Regions from separate parts of the Streptomyces sp. NPDC033136 genome, predicted to be linked through region 1. Evidence: riboswitches for the same ligand, from Rfam matches in the RefSeq annotation. Region 1 holds a riboswitch; each other region holds the start of a gene.
What was found. A riboswitch is a leader RNA that binds a small molecule or an ion and turns the genes downstream of it on or off. The one in region 1 is predicted to bind cyclic di-AMP.
Positions count from the first base shown of each region.

Region 2: another riboswitch for cyclic di-AMP. It lies ahead of ACZ5TL_RS27775 (C40 family peptidase); the one in region 1 lies ahead of ACZ5TL_RS04885 (LysM peptidoglycan-binding domain-containing M23 family metallopeptidase).
Region 3: another riboswitch for cyclic di-AMP. It lies ahead of ACZ5TL_RS31800 (transglycosylase SLT domain-containing protein); the one in region 1 lies ahead of ACZ5TL_RS04885 (LysM peptidoglycan-binding domain-containing M23 family metallopeptidase).

Region 1 covers NZ_JBVIPD010000002.1:379,784-383,988, reverse strand. The annotation lists gene ACZ5TL_RS04895 (SGNH/GDSL hydrolase family protein) at 1-176, opposite strand, end outside; gene ACZ5TL_RS04890 (DUF6250 domain-containing protein) at 322-1,038, opposite strand; gene ACZ5TL_RS04885 (LysM peptidoglycan-binding domain-containing M23 family metallopeptidase) at 1,231-2,169, opposite strand; cyclic di-AMP (ydaO/yuaA leader) riboswitch at 2,174-2,328, opposite strand; gene ACZ5TL_RS04880 (alpha-galactosidase) at 2,645-4,205, opposite strand, start outside.
Region 2 covers NZ_JBVIPD010000017.1:134,239-138,443, reverse strand. The annotation lists gene ACZ5TL_RS27780 (SLAC1 family transporter) at 1-241, opposite strand, end outside; gene ACZ5TL_RS27775 (C40 family peptidase) at 311-1,492, opposite strand; cyclic di-AMP (ydaO/yuaA leader) riboswitch at 1,500-1,658, opposite strand; gene pcrA (DNA helicase PcrA) at 1,963-4,205, shown strand, end outside.
Region 3 covers NZ_JBVIPD010000023.1:60,552-64,756, reverse strand. The annotation lists gene ACZ5TL_RS31810 (LolA family protein) at 1-217, opposite strand, end outside; gene ACZ5TL_RS31805 (polyprenyl synthetase family protein) at 449-1,459, opposite strand; cyclic di-AMP (ydaO/yuaA leader) riboswitch at 1,962-2,137, shown strand; gene ACZ5TL_RS31800 (transglycosylase SLT domain-containing protein) at 2,141-2,920, shown strand; gene ACZ5TL_RS31795 (HAD family hydrolase) at 2,884-3,732, opposite strand; gene ACZ5TL_RS31790 (GNAT family N-acetyltransferase) at 3,919-4,205, shown strand, end outside.

The DNA of each region.
Region 1 (4,205 bases):
TGGTCGAGGAGTTTCCCGCGCACGGCGAGGTTGGTGTACCGGAAGTCGCCCTCGGGCCTGCGGTCGGCGAGCAGGACGGCGAACCGGTCGGCCCAGCCGACGAACGCCCCGTCGGGGCCGGGATCACCGACGCCCTCGGTGAAGCTGTCCCCCACCGCCACGTACGACCCGATCACTGCTCTGCTGTCACTCTTCGAATCGTCTGCCACAGCCGCTCATGATTCACCTTCCAATGTGACTTACGCGACCGTAGGAAGGGGTTGACGAGTGGTGAGATAAGCCACTCCCCAAGCGTTCGCCAACTCCGGAATACGCAGCTTGTCAGGGATGTTTCGGGGTGAGCCGCCAGACCCGGAATCCGGTGATCCGGAAATGGCTCCACACCGTCCGGAAGGCGAAGTGGCCGCCCGTGTAGGGCTGCGGGTCGGTGTGGTCGAAGACGAGCCGCCCGTTGTTCCACCACCTGACCGTGGATCCGTCGGAGACGATCCGGACCCGGTTCGGCTCGTTCGGGACCAGCAACGGCTCGGTGTAGTCGTACACCAGGGGGCGGACGCCGGGCTCGCCGACGTAACGGCGCAGCCGGGTCGTGGTGTTGTAGTTGGCTCCGTAGCCGGCGTAATACATCGCGAGGTGGTCGTACTCGGCGAGGGCGCCACCGCGTGGTGTGGCGAAGAGATCGTCCGGGGAGCGGACGTCGGTCGCGTTCCAGAAGTTGTTGAGGTCCGAGACCCGGTCGTTGACCCCGCCGGCGGAGACGGGCGTGGCGGTGTACTCGAGGACGTACGGCCCTTCGAGCCGCCGTGTGAACCACACGGTCGCCCCGCTCGGTACGTCGATCTCCAGCACGCCGCGGGAGGCGGTCACGGTGCCGCCGTCCTGGAGTTCGGTCACCCACTGCGTGAGGCCGTGGCGGAAGTCGTCGTGGGCGATGAGACGGCGGTGACGGGGCTCGGCGTGCGCGGTCGCCGCCGGGGCGAGCGCCGCCAGGGCGGCTCCGGCTGCCAGGGTGGTGAACGCTCTGCGGGTGGTCGGCACGGGACACAGCTCCTCGGGATCCGTCTGGAAGCTCCAGAAAGCGCTTGCACTCCGGTCGGGATCACTCTGTCCCAACTGCCGCCCGCTGTCGATCCCTTGGGGATCGGCGGAGGCGCACGCGACCGAAGGCCGGACCCGGGAATCGGGGTCCGGCCTTCGGTCGCGTGTCAGGCAGGTGGTGCTGTCGGCCGGTCAGCCGACGGAGACGCCGTGCGAGCGCAGGTAGGCGACCGGGTCCACGTCCGAGCCGTAGTCCGGCGTGGTGCGGATCTCGAAGTGCAGGTGCGGACCGGTGACGTTGCCGGTCGCACCGGACAGGCCGATCTGCTGCCCGGCGGCCACGGTCTGGCCGGCCGAGACGGAGAGCTGGGACAGGTGGGCGTACTGGGCGTAGCTGCCGTCGGCGAGACGGATGACGACCTGGTTGCCGTACGCGCCGCCCCAGCCGGCGGAGACGACCGTGCCCGCGCCGACGGCCTTGAGCGAGGTGCCGGTCGGGACGACGAAGTCGACACCGGTGTGGTAGCCGCTGGACCACATGCTGCCGGACATGCGGTACGGGGTGCCGACGGTGGCACCGGCCACCGGGGAGCTGTAGCCGCTGGAGTTGCTCTCCGCCGCGGGCTTGGCGGCCGGCTTGGCGGCGGCCGGCTTCGCGGCGGTGTCCGCCTTCGCGGACGACTCGGAGGAGGAGGACGGCTTCTCGGCCTGGCGCTCGGCCGAGGCCTTCGGCGCGGACGGCGCCTTGGGCGCGCTCGTCGCCGCCTTCTTGCCGAGGGAGAGCTTCAGGCCCGGGTGGATCAGCGACGGGTCGTCGCCGACGGCGTCCCGGTTGTCCGAGTAGAGCTTCTTCCAGCCGCCGCTGACGTTCTGGTCGTCGGCGATCTTCGCGAGGTAGTCGCCGGCCTTCACCGTGTAGGTGCGAGCGCCCGTGGCCTTTTCGGCGGCCTTCTTCTCGGCGGCCGGAGCGGACTGGACGGCCTTTTCCGGAGCCGACTGGCCGGTGGCGGCGTGGGCTCCGGCGGCCCCCATGAGCGGAAGGGCGAGAGCGGCCCCGCCGGTTCCGGCGGCGGCGATGGAGCGGGTGAAACGCTGGGTCTTGGGGCGGCGGTGCTTACCCTTCGCGGGCATGGCGAATTCCTCTCCGTCGCCTGCGAGGTGAGCTGTCGGGTGCGAGCTGGAGATGCCCGGCCGCGCCGAGGCGCGGCTTAACCCCAAGCCGTTCCGGGAACCGGAACAGGCGTCTTACCTGTGGGTCCCCCGCTCCTGCCGTACGTCGGGTCAGTGTGTGGGGCTCCGGGCGGCGGCAGGATTAGGCGTCCGTCCGGATGGGTGTGGAACGTAAGCGACCAAGACGCAATGGGACAAGCTTGCGGTTTCCTGTGACGGCTTTTTTCTTGACGCGTCGGCACATTCGCCGTCACCGAGCGTGGATCAGCGATCTCCCGCTTTGCTCAACCACCCTGAATATCGCCAGAATTACGTGAACATGGCGACAACGCATCGTCACGAATATGACGATGGTCACGCACCCCGATCTCATCTTCTTTACGATCGGGGCACGTTATGGCGAAAGGATGGGAAACACTCCATTCGGACAGAAGGGCTACTTCCGCTTAAGGCGGACGACGGTGGCGTCCAGGTCCCCGTGCAACCCGACCCGCAGTCCGTGATGCCGCAGCACGGCACCCCGGTGAACTTCGCCCGTTTCGAGGCATTCGTACGTTGCTGCCGGGTCGATGCCGCGCAGCCTGAGCGCCGGCACGGGCTCGCCGTAGCGCTGCGCCTGGAGCCAGGCGAGGACGACGGTCTCGTCACCGAGGACGTACTGCACCGCACTGAGGCCGCCCTCCGGGGGCCTCAGCCGATACAGGTCGCCGCGCTGCACCACGGGCCGGATCTCCTTGTAGAGCCCCACCCACTGCCGCGCCTCGGCGAGTTCCTCCTCCGTCCACTTCGTGAGGTCGCCGCCGACGCCGAGCACCCCGGCCATGGCGCTGACGAACCGGAACCGCAGGGAGCTGGCCCGGTGGTTGAGCATGGCGTTCGGACTGTCGGTGACCCAGGCGGCCATGACCCGGGCCGGGTGGATCTGACTGAATCCGTGCTGGATGGCGAGCCGGTCGAGCGGGTCGGTGTTGTCCGACGTCCACACCTGGTCCGTGCGGCTCAGCACCCCGAGGTCGATCCGCCCGCCACCGCCCGAGCATGACTCGAAGGCCACGCCCGGGTGCGCGGCCCGCAGCCGGTCCAGCAGGGCGTACAGGCCACGGACGTGGTCGACCCACAGCCGCTGCGGGTAGGGGTCCTCCGGCCAGCCGGCGTCGGTGAAGCAGCGGTTGAAGTCCCACTTGACGTAGTCGATCGGAGCGCCGGAGAGCAGCCTGTCGAGCTGCTCCCACAGGTACTCCTGGACGTCCTCACGGGCCAGATTGAGTACGAGCTGATTGCGGAACTCCGTCCGCTTTCGTCCCGGTTGGTACTGCACCCAGTCGGGGTGCGTACGGTACAGCTCGCTGTCCGGATTGACCATCTCGGGCTCGACCCAGATCCCGAACCGCATGCCGAGGCCGTGCACGTGGTCGGCGAGCGGCCCCAGCCCGCCGGGGAAGCGGTCGGGGTTCGGTGTCCAGTCGCCGAGCCCGGCCCGGTCGCTGGTGCGCGCCCCGAACCAGCCGTCGTCCACCACGAACAGCTCGACCCCCATGGCCGCCGCCCGCTCGGCCAGCACCCGCTGCTGCTCCTCGGAGATGTCGAACTCGGTGGCCTCCCAGGAGTTGAACAGCACCGGCCGGTCCTGGCCGGCGTCCGGGATCACGTGGGCCCGCTGGTAGGCGTGCCAGGCACGGCTCGCCCCGCCGAAGCCGCCGTCGCTCCAGAGCCCGGCGAAGACGGGGGTCGTGTACGACTCCCCCGTGCCCAGCGTCAGCAGGCCCGAGTCGTCGTAACCGGCGCCGCCGGTGATCTGCACGCGTCCGTCCGGGAGCTGTGCCACGGCGATCCGCCAGGACCCGGACCAGCCGAGGGCGCAGCCGTAGACCTCGCCGCGCTCCTCGGTGGCGTCGGTGTCGAGGGCGACCCACGGCAGATGCTGGTGGGAGGTGTGGCCGCGGCGGCTGCCGATGACCTTCTCCCCGTGGGTGAGGGCCGAGCGCGTCAGCCGGGAC
Region 2 (4,205 bases), on a different contig from region 1:
CGGTGCCCACCATGGCGGTCGCGGCCACGAAGGTGAGCGCGGCCGCTGTCTCCGTCCGCCGCCCCGGCCGCGGCAGGCGGGGCACGGCGGACGCGACCGCCCCCAGCCAGGCCGCACAGGCCAGGACGAGGACGATGCGGGAGGGGACCGCGTACCCCGCGGAGTCGAGACCGACCGACACGGTGCCGGTCGCCAGCGCGTACATCGCCCACCAGGGGGTGAGCGGGGAGGGACCGGACATGGCGCCGATGCTAGAGAGCGCCGCGCGCGTGAGGAGAGGGGCACGCGCGCGTGCCCCTCAAAAGGGTCCTCAGGCCGGCCGCACCACGCTGTGGATCGCCGACTCGCCGTCGTAGTAGACCGACTCCTCGCGCACGTAGGTGCCGGGCTTCGGGGCGTGGATCATCATGCCGTTGCCGATGTAGATGCCGACGTGGGTGAGGTCGTTGTAGAAGAAGACCAGGTCACCGGGCTGGGCCTGGGAGAGGGGGACCGTGGTGCCGGCGTCGACCTGGTCGTAGGTCGTGCGCGGCAGGGTGACGCCCGCGGCCTTCCACGCGGCCTGGGTGAGGCCGGAGCAGTCGTAGGAGCCGGGGCCGACGGCGCCCCAGACGTACGGCTTGCCGATCTGGGCGCGGGCGAAGGCGAGGGCCTTGTCGGCCTTGGTGGTGTACGAGGAGTCGGCCGGGGCCGTCGAGGAGGTCGGGCCGGAGCCCGCCGACGAGGATCCGCTCTCCTGCTGCTGGGCGGCCTCCTCCTGCGCCTGCTGCTGCGCGGCCCGCTGTGCGGCCTGCTGCCGGGCCAGCTCGGCGGCCTTGCGGGCGGCCTCCTCCTGCTTCTCCCGCTCGATCGCCGCGAGCCGCGCCTTCTCCTCGGCGGTCAGCCTCGACATCAGCTCGCGCGCGTCGGCGAGCTTCTTCTGGACGGTCGCCTTGGCCGTCTTCAGGTCGCTCTGCGTCTCGGTGAGCGTCTCGAGGCTCTCGGTGGCCTCCTGGCGCTTCTTCATCGTCTCGGACTGCTGCGTGACGTAGTCGTCGACCGCGACCTTCTGGCGGCCGGTCATCCGGTCCATCAGATGGGTCTGGTCGAAGTAGTCCTGCGGGGTGTCCGACAGCAGGAACGTCGCCGTCTCCGGGGCGGCGGCGCCGGTGCGGTACTGGGCGGAGGCGAAGGAACCCAGCTCCTCCCGCGCCTCGTTGAGCTTCTGGGTGCGCTGCGCGACGTCGTCGAGGAGGGTGTCGACGCGCTTGCGCTGCTTCGCGGTCTTCTCCTTGGCCGCGTTGTACTTGCCGGTCGCCGACTCGGCCTGGCGGTACAGGGCGTCGACCTTCTTCTCGACTTCCTCCAGGCTCGGCTTGTCGTCGGCCTCGGGGGCGGCGTTGGCCGACTGGGACAGCAGGGCCACGGAGGTGAGGGCCGCCGTTGCGAGGGCGGGGGTCCGTATGCCTGCTACGCGCGTACCCGTAGGACGCGACTTGCGGTGCGACGCCAAGGGAGGCGACTCCTTCCATCGTCCGCCTACCGGGTTAGCTGTCGGGTTCGGGCGGGTGGTTCGGAAGGGTTGCCCTACGGCCTTCTCCTCGAAAGGAGTCGGGCCGATTCACCCCAAGGTTTCGGTTGGGTCCCCGGCTCCGGCTGCTTTGCGGCACACCGGACTCGACGGAGGCCGCGCGGCCCGGCGACGTTCGCCGGTGGGGGTCGTGCGGCCTGGTCGCACCGTAGCCAACTCGTGTGGCCCCTGTGAAGGTTGATGGGCGATATGCCCGATACATTTTCGTGACCTTACCTGAGTGCGTCGCTGAGAGTCATCGACGGGGCAGGGTTCGTCATGAGTTCGTCATAATTGTGACGGCCGTAGCGGGCTGTGATCGTGCAGGGATACAGGGTGACGAGGGGATCCTTTCGGTGATGTTCTCAGGGCGGCGGCGGGCTGTCAGTGGGGCGCCCTAGACTCGGAGAGCGATGAGCAGCCTCTTTGACGACAGCTTCCTGGCGGACCTCCAGGCCCAGCGGGGCCCCGCGGACGAGCCCCCGCCGCCACCCGAGGACGATCACGCTCCGGAGCCGGTTCCGGACGATCTGTTCGGCGGGAAGTTCGACGTGCCGCCGGACCGGGACTCCTACTACCGGGACGGCGCCCCGCGCCCAGTGGTGGACACCGCCACGCTCCTGGAGGGGCTGAACGACAACCAGCGCGCCGCCGTCGTCCACTCCGGCTCCCCGCTGCTCATCGTGGCCGGCGCCGGCTCCGGCAAGACCCGTGTGCTCACGCACCGCATCGCCCACCTGCTCGCCGAGCGGGACGTGCACCCGGGCCAGATCCTCGCGATCACCTTCACCAACAAGGCCGCCGGCGAGATGAAGGAGCGCGTCGAGCAGCTCGTCGGCCCGCGCGCGAACGCCATGTGGGTCATGACCTTCCACAGCGCGTGCGTGCGCATCCTGAGGCGGGAGAGCAAGAAGCTCGGCTTCACCTCCTCCTTCTCGATCTACGACGCCGCCGACTCCAAGCGCCTGATGGCCCTGGTCTGCCGCGACCTGGACCTCGACCCCAAGCGCTTCCCGCCGAAGTCCTTCAGCGCCAAGATCAGCAACCTGAAGAACGAGCTGATCGACGAGGAGGACTTCGCAGCCCAGGCCACTGGGGGCACCTCCCGGACGGAGTCTGGGGGAGGCTTCGAGAAGACCCTCGCCCAGGCCTACGCGATGTACCAGTCGCGGCTGCGCGAGGCGAACGCCCTCGACTTCGACGACCTGATCATGACGACGGTCAACCTGCTGCGCGCCTTCCCGGACGTCGCCGAGCACTACCGCCGCCGCTTCCGCCACGTGCTGGTGGACGAGTACCAGGACACCAATCACGCCCAGTACGCTCTCGTCCGCGAACTCGTCGGCACCGCCGAGCACCCCACCGACGTCCCGCCCGGCCCGGACGACGTCCCGCCCGCCGAGCTGTGCGTCGTGGGTGACGCCGACCAGTCGATCTACGCCTTCCGCGGCGCGACGATCCGCAACATCCTCCAGTTCGAGGAGGACTACCCGGACGCGACGACGATCCTGCTGGAGCAGAACTACCGCTCCACGCAGACGATCCTCAGCGCGGCCAACGCGGTCATCGAGCGCAACGAGTCCCGCCGCCCCAAGAACCTGTGGACCAACGCCGGCACGGGTGCGCACATCACCGGCTACGTCGCCGACACCGAGCACGACGAGGCGCAGTTCGTCGCCGACGAGATAGACCGCCTCACCGACGCGGGCGACGCGAAGGCCGGCGACGTCGCCGTCTTCTACCGCACCAACGCCCAGTCCCGTGTCTTCGAAGAGGTCTTCATCCGCGTCGGCCTGCCCTACAAGGTCGTCGGCGGCGTCCGCTTCTACGAGCGCAAGGAGGTCCGGGACGTCCTGGCCTACCTGCGCGTGCTGGCCAACCCCGAGGACTCGGTGCCGCTGCGCAGGATCCTCAACGTGCCCAAGCGGGGCATCGGCGACCGCGCCGAGGCGATGATCGACGCCCTCGCCCAGCGCGAGAAGATCAGCTTTTCGCAGGCGCTCAAGCGCGTCGACGAGGCGTACGGCATGGCGGCGCGCTCCACCAACGCCGTCAAGCGGTTCAACACGCTGATGGAGGACCTCCGTACGATCGTCGAGTCCGGCGCCGGACCGGCCACCGTGCTGGAGGCGATCCTGGAGCGCACCGGCTACCTCGCCGAGCTGCAGGCTTCCACCGACCCGCAGGACGAGACCCGGATCGAGAACCTCCAGGAACTCGCCGCCGTCGCGATGGAGTTCGAGCAGGAGCGCGGCGAGGGCGCGGTAACAGCGGAGGCTGCCGCTCCGGGGGGCACGCTGTCCGACTTCCTCGAACAGGTCGCACTGGTTGCCGACTCCGACCAGATTCCGGACGAGGAGGGCGGCGACGGTGTCATCACGCTGATGACCCTCCACACCGCCAAGGGCCTGGAGTTCCCGGTCGTCTTCCTGACCGGCATGGAGGACGGCGTCTTCCCGCACATGCGCGCCCTCGGCCAGACCAAGGAACTGGAGGAGGAGCGGCGCCTGGCCTACGTCGGCATCACGCGCGCCCGCGAGCGGCTGTACCTGACGAGGTCCACGCTGCGCAGCGCCTGGGGCCAACCGTCGTACAACCCGCCGTCCCGGTTCCTGGAGGAGATCCCGCCGACTCACGTGGAGTGGAAGCGCACGGG
Region 3 (4,205 bases), on a different contig from region 1:
CGTCGGACTGGGCGACCTTCTCGATGAGTTGCTGGGCGGTGATCTTCGGGAGGTCGGGGTCACCGGAGTCGGCGAGTGCGGGGACCAGCCCGATCGTCGCGGCCGCCACCCCCATCACCGTGACCGGGACGACGTATCGCGCGGCTTTGCGCCGCCCGGAGCGCTGCTCGTCGACCTCCCCGCCGGTCGTGCTGTCGTCGGATGCGTACGGTGCCATGTGTGCCCTACCTCCATGGTCGGCGGCGGCTGTCCGTGTCGTCCACGCACTCGTCCCAGAGCCGCCATTCTCACCCGAACAGGTGAGGGGTGGTGTTTTCCCTGGTTTCCATCTGACCAAATCGGCCAGGGAGATACGTCAGACCCCGGACTCAACTCCGCGTACTGCTGGGGTATGACACGGAAGGGCGGCTTCTCCTCCGACCCGTAGGGGTCGGGCGGGCAGGAGGCCCTAGCCGGCCCGGTGCACCACCGCGTCGCTCAGTTCCACCAGCGCTGCCTTCGCGGCACATTCCGGCAGGGGCGCCAGCGCCGAGCCGGCGTCCTGGGCGTAGCGGACGGTGTCCCGCCGGGCCTGCTCCAGCGCCGGGTGGGCCCGCAGCAGACGCAGGGCCTCGGCGTGCCGGGCGTCGTCGGTGAGGTCGGAGTCCAGCAGCTCGCACAGGGCGACGTCGTCCGCGAGCCCGAGCCGGGCGGCGCGCTCGCGCAGCCGGAGCACCGGCAGCGTGGGAATGCCCTCGCGCAGGTCGGTGCCGGGGGTCTTGCCGGACTCGTGGGAGTCGGAGGCGATGTCCAGGACGTCGTCCGCGAGCTGGAAGGCGACGCCGAGCCGCTCGCCGTACTGGGTCAGCACGTCCACGACCGTGTCGTCGGCGCCGGACATCATCGCGCCGAAGCGGCACGACACCGCGACCAGTGAGCCGGTCTTGCCGCCCAGCACGTCCAAGTAGTGCTCGACGGGGTCGCGGCCGTCCTGCGGCCCGGCCGTCTCCAGGATCTGCCCGGTCACGAGCCGCTCGAAGGCCTCGGCCTGCACCCGCACGGCCTCGGGGCCGAGATCGGCCAGGATGTGCGAGGCGCGGGCGAAGAGGAAGTCGCCGGTGAGGACCGCGACGGAGTTGCCCCAACGGGTATTCGCGCTCGCGACGCCCCGGCGCACGGCGGCCTCGTCCATCACGTCGTCGTGGTACAGCGTGGCGAGGTGGGTCAGCTCCACGACGACGGCCGAGGGCACGATCCCGGGTGCGTGCCGGTCGCCGAACTGGGCGGAGAGCATCACGAGCAGCGGCCGGAACCGCTTGCCGCCGGCCCGCACCAGGTGCTGGGCGGCCTCCGTGATGAAGGGCACCTCACTCTTGGTGGCCTCGAGCAAGCCTTCCTCGACAGCCGCCAGTCCGGCCTGGACATCGGCTTCCAGAGCCTGGTCCCGCACGCTCAGCCCGAACGGCCCGACGTCGGTCACGAGGGGTCTCCTGTCTGCTGGTGTCTGCCGGTGCTTACGCGGATTGTCGATAGGTCGCTGCCCTCACTCGAGTCAGCGTATCCGGTCACGTTTCGATCACCGCCAGCGCCCATGGTTACAGGGCGGGTGGTATCCGATCACGACCGTTATGTTTTCGATCAGCCCATAAGAGGGGATATTTATCGACTTACCCAGAGGTAGCGAACTATGCACTATTTGCCCCGGTGAGGAAGCGAATCCCCTTTGGCGGACATTGCGCCACGCGCGTGTGATCAGTGAGTTGAATCACGCCCACGCTTCCACCGTCCCACCCGGCATGCGCCCGTACGTCCGTCCCGTTCAGGCGAGTTGAGCGTTGGCTTACGCAAAGGATCAAGTGGCCCATTACCCCCGACCAAGGTCGACTAGCGCCATATGTGACTCCACTGCTTGTTCCCGACATGTGCTGTCGCATACGTTCCGGCCCAGTCCGGCGGACGCCGAATCCTGCCACCGCCCGGACTCCCCACAGACACCGACTCACTCACGCAGGGCAGGAGCGGGGGACCCAGGTAAGTCGCCGGTCCGCACGACGGAACGGCTCGGGGTGAAGCCGCGCACGGCACAGCGCCGTACGCGGCCGGGCACCTCCCGGCCCGAACCCGACAGCTCACCTCGCAGGCGCCGGAGAGGAACATCGCCATGCCCGGACGAGGTAAGCACCGTCGACCCAGAACCAACCCGATCACCCGTCGTGTCGTGGCCGCCGGCACCGGCGGAGCGGCACTGACCCTTCCGCTCCTCGGCGCCACGCAGGCGAGCGCCGCCGAACCCCAGAGCACCGCCGCCCAGTCCGTGCCGCAGGCGGCCCAGCCCGCCAAGGCCCTCAAGTCCCTCACGTACACCGTGACCAAGGGCGACACGCTCTACCGCATCGCCGGCAAGTACGACGTGTCGGGCGGCTGGAAGCAGCTCTACAAGGACAACCGCGCCGCTGTCGGAGACGACCCGAAGCTGATCCACCCGGGTCTGAAGCTGAAGGTGAAGACGGCCAAGGCGGGCGCCGTGAAGAAGAAGGCGACCCAGTCCTCCGCCCCCGCCAAGCCGGCCGCGAAGCCCGCCGGCGGCGCCCAGGCCACCCAGGTCTCCGCGAAGACCTACGCGAACAACCTGGACGGCTGGATCCGCGAGGCGCTGGACATCATGGCGCAGAAGGGGATCCCGGGCTCGTACGAGGGCATCCACCGCAACATCATGCGCGAGTCGTCCGGCAACCCCCTGGCGATCAACAACTGGGACTCGAACGCCGCCAAGGGCACCCCGTCCAAGGGGCTGCTCCAGGTCATCGACCCGACCTTCGCCGCCTACCACGTGTCCGGCACCCCCTACGACCCGTACGACCCGGTCGCCAACATCACGGCGGCCTGCAACTACGCGGCCGACCGCTACGGCTCGATCGACAACGTCAACGGCCCGTACTGAGCCGTCCCGCCCAGCAGTCGCTCGAGGACGACGGCGATGCCGTCGTCCTCGTTCGACGAGGTGACCTCGTCGGCCACGGCCTTGAGTTCGGGATGGGCGTTGGCCATCGCCACGCCGTGCGCGGCCCAGTCGAACATCGGGATGTCGTTGGGCATGTCACCGAAGGCGATCGTGTCCGCAGGCCGCAGCCCCAGGTGCTCGGCGGCCAGCGCCAGGCCCGTCGCCTTGGTGACACCGCACGGCTGGAGTTCGACCGTGCCGGGCCCCGACATCGTCACCGTCGCCAGGGAGCCGACCACCGAGCGGGCCGTCGCCGCCAGTTCGTCGTCCGTCAGGTAGGAGTGGCGCAGCAGCACCTTGCTGATCGGCGCGCCCCACAGCTCGTCGCGCCGGTCGACCCGTACCGCGGGCAGGGTCGGGTGCGGCATGAGATAGCCCGGCTCGATCAGCGTGAGCCCGTCGACGCCGTCCTGGTCGACTGCCGCATACACCTGCCCCACCTCGGCCTCGATCTTGCCGAGGGCGGTCTCGGCCAGCTCCCGGTCCAGGGTGATCGACCACAGCAGGCGGTCCGCACCGGCGTCGTACACCTGCGCGCCCTGCCCGCACACCGCGAGCCCCGTGCACCGGAGGTCGTCCAGCAGCGGCCGCACTCTGGGTGCCGGCCGGCCCGTCACCACGAGGTGCTGGGCACCGGCGTCCGCCACCCGCCGGAGCGCGGCGAGGGACCGGTCGGACAGGGTGTCGTCGCCGCGCAGCAGCGTCCCGTCCAGGTCGGTGGCGATGAGTGAATATGCGATGGGTGCGGCCATGATCAGAGAATACGGACAACGCGCCCTCTCGTTTCATCGCGCGGTGGACGCCGATTGCCCGGTTGAAGGCCTCTGCACCAGTTGGCAACAAGATGGTCCGCTACCTACCCGTGGGGGCGTCTCGGGCGGTACCTTCCCAGTGTCCAGGGGGGACTTGATCGGGGGGTCAGGTTGAGCAGTGGGCGCATACGTGTGGCTGGGCCCGGGGAGCTCGGCGAAGCGGAAAGGGAGCGCTGGCGCGCGCTGCGCGCCGCCTCGCGGGCACCGCGCAACCCTTTCATGGAGCCGGAGTTCACCGAAGCCGTCGGCCGGGTGAGGCCGCGGGCCCGGGTCGCGGTGGTCTACGAAGGGCTGGAGCCGGTCGGCTTCCTGCCCTACGAGCGGGGCCCGTTGGGCCAGGGCCGGGCGATCGGGCTCGGCGTCTCGGACGCGCAGGGCGCGATCGTGCGCCCCGGCCTGAGCCTCGACACCGG